DNA from 2 places in the Plantactinospora sonchi genome. Region 2 is predicted to be linked to the other one. Evidence: riboswitches for the same ligand, from Rfam matches in the RefSeq annotation. Region 2 holds a riboswitch; the other holds the start of a gene.
The links. Region 2 has a riboswitch for cobalamin ahead of V1633_RS25270 (prenyltransferase/squalene oxidase repeat-containing protein). Riboswitches for the same ligand answer to the same signal wherever they lie in the genome.
Positions count from the first base shown of each region.

Region 1: it holds a riboswitch for cobalamin, as region 2 does, so the genes downstream of both, V1633_RS31700 (ribonucleoside-diphosphate reductase subunit alpha) here and V1633_RS25270 (prenyltransferase/squalene oxidase repeat-containing protein) in region 2, are expected to answer to the same signal.

Region 1 is NZ_JAZGQK010000034.1:23,606-27,887, reverse strand. Features, by position in the region: gene V1633_RS31710 (HNH endonuclease) at 1-233, shown strand, start outside; gene V1633_RS31705 (SDR family oxidoreductase) at 307-1,089, opposite strand; cobalamin riboswitch at 1,357-1,592, shown strand; gene V1633_RS31700 (ribonucleoside-diphosphate reductase subunit alpha) at 1,736-4,171, shown strand; gene V1633_RS31695 (ribonucleotide-diphosphate reductase subunit beta) at 4,222-4,282, shown strand, end outside.
Region 2 is NZ_JAZGQK010000023.1:72,187-76,468, reverse strand. Features, by position in the region: gene V1633_RS25270 (prenyltransferase/squalene oxidase repeat-containing protein) at 1-1,710, opposite strand, end outside; cobalamin riboswitch at 1,806-1,946, opposite strand; cobalamin riboswitch at 2,018-2,146, shown strand; gene V1633_RS25265 (prenyltransferase/squalene oxidase repeat-containing protein) at 2,251-3,708, shown strand; gene V1633_RS25260 (hypothetical protein) at 3,854-4,171, opposite strand; gene V1633_RS25255 (TM2 domain-containing protein) at 4,245-4,282, opposite strand, start outside.

The sequences.
Region 1 (4,282 bases), on a different contig from region 2:
ACAATGGTCTGCTGCTCCGGTCGGATGTGCACATCATGTTCGACCAGGGCTACCTGAGTGTCGACCCGAAACACCGCCTGCTGGTCAGCCCTCGACTCCGCAGTGAGTTCGGCAACGGCGACCAGTTCTACGCCAAGGCGGGAAGCGAGATCGCTCTCCCGGAGCGACGGACTGATCGACCGAGCCGCGAGTTCCTGGAATGGCACGCCGACACGGTGTTCAAAGCCGCGTGACCCGGATCCGCCCGGCGAAGGCGGCCAGGGCCAGACTGAAATCACCGCCCCCGCGTCATCCCGGTTCAGCGGGTCACCCCGGTTCGGTGCGTCGGCCAGCGAGGTAGTCGGGCCAGGTGATGCGGCCCCGTTCTCCGGTGTCGGTGGTCAGCGCACCGGAGCGGAACGCCCGACCGAGTCGGCCCGGCACGGGCAGTCGGAGCAGCGGTCGTCGGAGACCCCGGGCGGTCAGCCAGGCTCGGGCGCCGTCCGCGAGGCTCAGCACCTCCGGGCCGCCGTACTCCTCGATGGTCCGGCCGGCCGGTGCGGAGATCCGGCGTACCAGGTGGGCCGCGACGTCGTGGACGTCGACCGGTTGCCCGACGATTTTCGGGTCGACCGGCAGCACCGGGAACCGGGCGAGTCTGGTGAGCGCCTCGTCGAGCAGGTCGTGGAACTGGGTGACCCGCAGGATGGTCCACGGCACCGGCCCGTCCGCCACGATCGCCTCGGCGTCGAGTTTGACCCGGTAGTACGAGAACGGCACCCGGTCGATGCCGACGATCGAGACGTACACCAGATGGCGTACCCCGGCGGTGCCGGCGGCGTCGACCAGCCGGCGGGTGCCGTCGACGTCGACGTGACGGGTGTAACCGCGCTGGTACGGTGCCGAGGCGAGGTGGAGCACGGTGTCGACGTCCGCCAGCGCGGCGGCCAGGCCCTCGCCGGTGGCCAGGTCGGCCCGGACCCGCTCGACCACATCGTCGCCGCCCTTCGGGGTACGGCTCATCGCCCGGGTCGGCCGTCCGGCCCGGACCAGCTCCGGCGTGAGTACCTGGCCGAGCCGCCCGGTCGCCCCGGTCACCAGGATCGTCATCGTTTCCTCCCACCCGTGGTCCGTGGTGCCCAGTCGAGGGTGGCCCGTCCAGCCCGTCGGCGTGGCGGTTCCGCCGATCCACCCGTCGGGGTCGTGATCGTCTCCATGTCGGATGGACGGTGTGTCGCGCGGTGGTGTGACGCGTCGTCGCCGCCGTCGTGTTCGAGGCGGGCCGCCGCACCCCCGGCCTCGACACCCTCCGATCTGGTGATCACGACGACACGCCGACACGACATCTTGGGTGTGACTTTTGGGGCGGCCCTATATATGGTGTCTCACGCAGCTGGTTCGGTCGCCGCTCCACGGCGGCCGAGGCAAGAGGGAACCCGGTGTGAATCCGGGACTGCCCCGCAGCGGTGAGTGGGAACGACCGCCGTCACCACGCACTGGGTCGGCATCCGGTAGTCGCCGGATGCGCCTGGGAAGCGACGGCCAGTAGGTGAACACGGGACCTCCCGTGCCGGCCCACGAGTCCGAAGACCTGCCAGCGCGCCGCGTACCTGTCCGTACGCGGCGGTCCGAGGCCGCGCGGGACGGCCGACGCCACCGACGTACGTGTTCGCGCGTACCCGTCGGCGTCCCCGCGTGCCCGCCGGACCACCTGAAGGCGACGCGCGAGGAGAGAATTGTGACGCTCACCGAGGTCCTGCCGACCGGCCCGGAAGCGGGAGACAGCGAGGTACCCGCCTCCCGGCGCCCGCAGATGCGGGTTCGCAAGCGCAACGGCGACACCGAACCGGTGGACGTCAACAAGATCGTCCGGGCGGTGGAACGTTGGGCGGACGAGCTGACCGACGTCGACCCGCTGCGGGTGGCGACCCGGACCATCAGCGGCCTGTACGACGGGGCGACCACCGCCGAGCTGGACCGGCTCTCCATCCAGACCGCCGCCGAGATGATCGGCGAGGAGCCGCAGTACTCCCGGCTCGCGGCGCGACTACTGGCCGGCTACATCGACAAGGAGGTCCGGGGACAGGGCATCGCCTCGTTCAGCCAGGCGATCCGGCTCGGTCACGAGCACGGGCTGGTCGGTGACGAGACCGCCGAGTTCGTCCGGATCAACGCCCGGAAGCTCGACGACGCCGTCGACCCGGACGCCGACCGGCGGTTCGAGTACTTCGGACTCCGTACGGTCTACGACCGCTACCTGCTGCGTCACCCGACCAGCCGGCTCGTGGTGGAGACCCCGCAGTACTGGCTGCTGCGGGTCGCCTGCGGCCTGTCCCGTACGCCCGGCGAGGCGATCTCCTTCTACCGGCTGATGTCGTCGCTGGCGTACCTGCCCAGCTCGCCGACGCTGTTCAACTCCGGCACCCGGCACACCCAGATGTCCTCCTGCTACCTGGTCGACTCGCCGCGCGACGAACTCGGCTCGATTTACGACCGGTACGCCCAGGTCGCACACCTGTCGAAGTTCGCCGGCGGGATCGGCATCGCCTGGTCCCGGGTCCGGTCCCGGGGCGCGCTGATCCGGGGCACCAACGGCCAGTCCAACGGGATCGTGCCGTTCCTGCGTACCCTCGACGCGTCGGTGGCGGCGGTCAACCAGGGCGGTCGACGCAAGGGTGCGGCCTGCGTCTACCTGGAGCCGTGGCACCCGGACATCGAGGACTTCCTCCAGTTGCGGGACAACACCGGCGAGGACGCCCGGCGTACCCACAACCTCAACCTGGCCAACTGGATCCCGGACGAGTTCATGCGCCGGGTCGAGGCCGACGCGGTGTGGTCGCTCTTCGACCCGGACGAGGTGCCGGAGCTGCCCGACCTGTGGGGCGAGGAGTTCGACGCGGCGTACCGGGCGGCCGAGGAACAGGGCCGGTACGTCCGCCAGGTCCCGGCCCGGGAACTGTACGGCCGGATGATGCGGACCCTGGCCCAGACCGGCAACGGCTGGATGACCTTCAAGGACACCTCGAACCGGCTCTGCAACCAGACCGCGCAACCGGGCAACGTCGTGCACCTGTCGAACCTCTGTACCGAGATCATCGAGGTCTCCAACGACACCGAGACCGCCGTGTGCAACCTCGGCTCGATCAACCTGGCCGCGCACCTCGCCGGCGCCGCGGACGGTGGCGACGGGATCGACTGGGCCCGACTGCGGGACACCGTCCGGACCGCGGTGACCTTCCTGGACCGGGTCATCGACATCAACTACTACCCGAGCCCGCAGGCGGCGGCGAGCAACCCGCGCTGGCGTCCGGTCGGGCTCGGCATGATGGGCCTGCAGGACGTCTTCTTCGCGCTGCGGATGCCGTTCGACTCGGCGGAGGCGAAGGAGTTGTCGACCCGGGTCGCCGAGGAGGTCTACCTGACCGCGCTGGAGACCTCGGCCGGGCTCGCCGAGGAGTTCGGCGCGCACCCGGCGTACGCCGAGACCCGGGTCGCGGCCGGGCAGCTCCAGCCCGACCTGTGGGGGGTGACCGGCGTCCAGACCGAGCGGTGGGCGGCGCTGCGGGACCGGATCGCCGCGCACGGGCTGCGTAACTCGCTGCTGGTGGCGATCGCCCCGACCGCGACCATCGCCTCGATCGCCGGCTGCTACGAGTGCATCGAGCCGCAGGTCTCCAACCTGTTCAAGCGGGAGACCCTCAGCGGGGAGTTCCTGCAGATCAACACGGCGCTGGTCCGGGAACTGAAGGCCCAGGGGCTGTGGACCGAGGAGATCCGGACCGCGATCAAGCGCGCGGACGGCTCGGTGCAGGGCATCGAGGCGCTCCCGGCCGAGCTGCGGGAGCTGTACCGGACCGCCTGGGAGCTGCCGCAGCGGTCGCTGATCGACCTCGCGGCGGCCCGGGCCCCGTACGTGGACCAGTCGCAGTCGCTGAACCTGTTCATGGCGTCCCCGGAGATCGGCCGGCTCAGCTCGATGTACCTGTACGCCTGGAAGTCCGGCCTGAAGACCACGTACTACCTGCGGTCCCGGCCGGCGACCCGGATCCAGCAGGCGACCGTGTCACCGGTCCGGGCCGGCGCCGTCCGGGGACCGCTGGTCACCCTGCCTGTCGCGGGCGCGGACGACGCCGTCGACGCGGCGCTGGCCTGTTCGCTGGAGAACCCCGAGGCCTGCGAAGCCTGCCAGTGACCCGGCGACCGCCGCCTCACCCGACCACCACCGAAAGCGAGACCTGAACCATGCTGCTCGACCCGGGTCTGGACCTGACCCTGCGCCCGATGCGCTATCCGCACTTCTTCG
Region 2 (4,282 bases):
CCGGGTCAGGTCCGGCCCCGGGTCGGCCGGCGGGTTACCCGTCGGTGTGCCGCCGGGGCTGCCGCTCGGGCCCGGGCCGGGCGTGCTCGGCGACGGGCTCGGCGCGGTCGGGTCGTGGACCAGGGTCGCCAGGTCGACGCCGGCCAGTGCCGGTACCGCGAGCACGCTGGCGTACAGGTCGACGTCCGGGGTGAACTCGTCGGGGACGAACCCGCCGCCCTCCTGCTGGCGGGCGGCGAGCCAGGACCGTCCGGGTGCCGCCGCGGCCGGCGCGCCGAGCGCGGTCAGCGCCTGCACGGCGGAGCCGGTGCTGCCGGTGTCCCCGCCCGGCGCGCCGAGGTACGGCGGGAAGCCGCCGTCGGTCATCCGCTGGGCGAGCAGGTAGTCCTTCGCCTTCGCCACCGCCGGTGCGGCATCGGGGACCAGACTCAACGCCTGCGCCACGAAGCCGGTCGTGCCGACCTCCGACTCGCACCAGTCGCCGGGCAGGATCAGTGAACCGGCGAATCCACCGTCGGCGCACTGCAACTGGCGCAGCCGGTCGACGGCCGACACCGGCACCTCGACTCCGGCCCTGGCCAGCGCGAGTACGCCGATCGCCTGCGGCACCGGCGCGGCGATCCCGTGGAAGTCCCCGGGCGCGGTGCAGTTGCCGAGGCTGCCCGCCTCCGCGCAGACGTTGTCCAGCAGCGTGCCGGGCAGGTCGCGGCCCCCGAAGCCGGTGGCGTCCCGACCGACGATCTCGGCGAGCAGGGAGAGCTGGGCCACCGCCGCCGAGTTCGGCGGGGAGCCGGTCCCGTCCGGGTAGGCGTACGTGTCGACGTGCGCGGCCAGGTGGTCGACGACCCGGCGCAGTGCGGCGTCCTGGCTCCCGGCGGCGGCCAACGCGATCCCGACCTGGAAGGTACGGGTGTGGTCGGGGAATCCGCCGACCTCGTTGAAGACGTGGTCGCCGTCGGTCAGCTGGCCCACCAGGTACGCCGCACCCCGGGCCACGGCGTCGCCGGCCGGCGGATCCGACGGCTGCCCGCTCGGGGTCGGCGTGCCGGTCGGTGCGTCGGTCGGGTCACCGCCGCCGGGGCCGGTGGCTCGCACCGAGGCCGGGCTGAAGGACGGCTGACCGCCCGCGCCGCCGATCTCGGTGCCCCCGAAGACCCACGCCTCGACCTCGCCCGGCGCCGGTACGTGGGACAGCGCACCGAGCGGGCTGTACGTCCAGTGCTCCTGACCGGCCGGCGCCAGCCAGTACGACCAGTACGCCGAGGCGGGCGGGGTCTGCGGGCACGCCTCCTGCGCCGGGGTCGGGTACTCCGTCGCGTCGTCGAACTCCGGGTTCCCGATCCGGCAGACGAAGCCGGGACCGTCGTGCACGGTGCCGGTGGTCCGGAATCCCGCCTGGTGCAGCAGTTCCAGGCCGTTGGTGGGGGAGAGGGCGCAGCCGCGTACCACCGGCCCATCCCACGGGCCGAAGTCGACGGCGACGACCGCGCCCCGGGTGGGGGTGCAGTCGCCGACCGGGCCGGCGGATCCGACGAGGTTCACCGGCTCCGCCGCCACCGCGACGGTGAACCCGACCAGGGCGGCCGTCGCGGCCGCCAGGACGGCGACCAGGCCGGCCAGCGACGCCCGTAGCCGACGCCGGACAGACCGCGGCCGACGCCGGGTGGGAACGGGGGTGAGGGGGACGGTAGGGGCGGGAGCGGGGCTCATGACGGGCCTCCTGGAGCGGCGGCCGGAGCGGGATGCTCGGGCCCACCCGGTGGAGACCAGGAGCGCCGATCCCGCGCCGTGGACCTCGACGGCGCTTGCGGTGGTGGTCCAGCGCAGGTAATCCGACTCGTCCGTCGGGTGACGGACCTACGGTTGCGGGCCAGTGCCGGGTTTTGACCGGCTTCCCCTGCGAGTACTGGACGGGTGGAGCGCCGACATCTGAACACAGCGCGGTGTCGCAGGTCAACGCCGGGCACGGCGCCGGGCAGTGTCCACTGTCACTACAGACGGCGGGACCGGTGTGCGCTACCGTCCCTGGGTCACCGCGTGGGGGAATCCGGTGGAAGTCCGGAGCTGACGCGCAACGGTAGGAGACGGTACGAGGCCGGTCCTCGTCGTCCCGAGCCCGAATGCCCTGCGGTGGTGCAGTACTGCGGATCCCGACCACGCGACCGGGCGGCGACCGCCTCCTTCCGCGGTGGCCCAGGGGCACTCCGGCACGGGGCGACTCGTCGACCCCCATCCAGAGGAGTCCGAACGATGACCCGCGGCGTACCCGCCACCCCGTCCCGTACCCCACGGCCGCCACGAACCGGCCGACGACTGTTCACCGCCGGCCTGGCCGGTGTGCTCTGCACGGTGCTGCTCGCCCCGTCCACCGCACGGGCCACCTCCACCCCGACCCAGGTCACCAGCGCGGTGACCAGCGGGGTGGCGTACCTGAAGACCCTGCAACGGGCCGACGGCGGCTTCGCCGGAGCCGGCCTGTCGAACGAGTGGGCGTTCAGCGCGTTCGCCGCCGCCGGGGTCGCCGTCGTCGACCTCACCCCGGGCGGCGACACCAGCCGCGACGCCCGCACCGTCTACCGGGGCCTGCTCGCCGACCCCGCCTGGCCGGGCGCCGCCCCGGTCGCCACCGACTACCAGCGGGCGGTGCTCAACACGTACGCCGCCGGGATCGACCCGGCCCGGGTCTCGGCCGGCCGGAACCTGATCGCGGACGTGGCCTCGTACTGGCAGCCGACCGAACCCGGCTACTGGGGACCGTCGGGCCTGTTCAACGGGACCATCTTCGGCCTGCTCGCCCTCGCCGGGGCGAAGACCAGCACCGGGGCGAGGCGGGTGCCCCAGCGGCTGCTCGACGCGTCGATCAGCGTGGTACGCGCCAACCAGCACACCGACGGGGGCTGGAACTTCGGCAAGGCCGAGGGCAACCCGAGCCAGCTCGCCGCGACCAGCGACATCGACATGACCGGTGCCGCCCTCGCCGCGCTCTGCTCCGGCGGCGTCCCGAACACCGACGCGGCGGTGCAGGCCGGGAAGAACTTCCTCAAGCGGAAACTGGTGAACGCCTCCGGCGCGTTCACCGCCCTGTTCGGGCCGAACGCCAACTCCAACGGCTGGGCGGTCTCCGGGCTGAACGCCTGCGGCTTCCCGAGCCAGGGCACCGAGTTCACCACGACGGCGGGGAAGACCCCGGTCGACTTCCTCCGTACCCTGCAGGTCCTGCCTGGCGGTGGGTTCCGGTACCAGCCGAGCAGCACCGGGGCGACCGCCTACCCGTCGATCGACGCCGTCCGGGCGCTGGCCGGCGGCGGCTTCACCGCCGCGCCGCCCACGCCGGTCACCGCCGGCACCCCCCGCTGGGTCGCCAGCACCGGGTTCACCCCGGGACAGGCCAGCACCGTCGCGGTTGTCGTCGACGCTGGTACGTCGACCGGTCTGCGGGTCTGCGCGGTCCGGGTCACCCCGACCGGCGCCACGACCACGCTCGGCGCGGTCCTCGACGCGGCTGCCGGCGGTGCCGCCGCCCCGGCGGGCTGCGTCACCGGCCACGCCCCCGCCTCCGGCGGCGGTACCGTCACCTCGATCAACGGGGTCGGCAACACCGGCGGTACGAGCTGGCGGTTCGGTGTCGACGGCGGTGCGGAGGCCCCGGCGAACCGGGACAGTGTGGTCAACCTCGGCGACACCGTCTCGCTGCGCTACGGCAGCTGACCCTCGTCCGGCCGACCAGGAAGGTCCCGGCGGGGCGGCGGTTGCCCGTCGTTCCGCCGGGCGCCCGGTGGTCCACGTTCGTTCCGCCGGGCCGGTTTCCGGTGGGTCGGTCGGTCCCGAGGCTCCACGTCCACCGGCGGCGGGGCTACCCGTCCCGGTGCTGGACGATCGACGCGTTGTCGCCGGTCGAGGCGATCCCGCGCAGCTCGCCGTCGACCACGATGGCGCGCGGGCCGTGCGGAGTCGGCTGCGGGCGCTGGTCGGGACGGTCCGGCGGTGGCGACCCGGCACGCCGTGGCCACACCATCACGGCCGCGGCGACCCCGGCCGCTCCGGAGACCACGCCGGCGACCCAGCCCGCCGCCTCCAGCCCCGACAGTCCGAAGAAGACGGTCGCGAGCCCGGCCGCCACGGTGAAGGACAGGCAGACGAAGAAGATGACCCAACGTCGGGTAGCCGTCATGCCTCCATCATCGGAGGCGGCCGCCAGCACACAATGCCGAAGCTGAATTCCGACGGTGCCGTGGTGGTACCGCTCAGGGCTGTAGCCCGGCGAGGACCCGGGCGTTGTGCG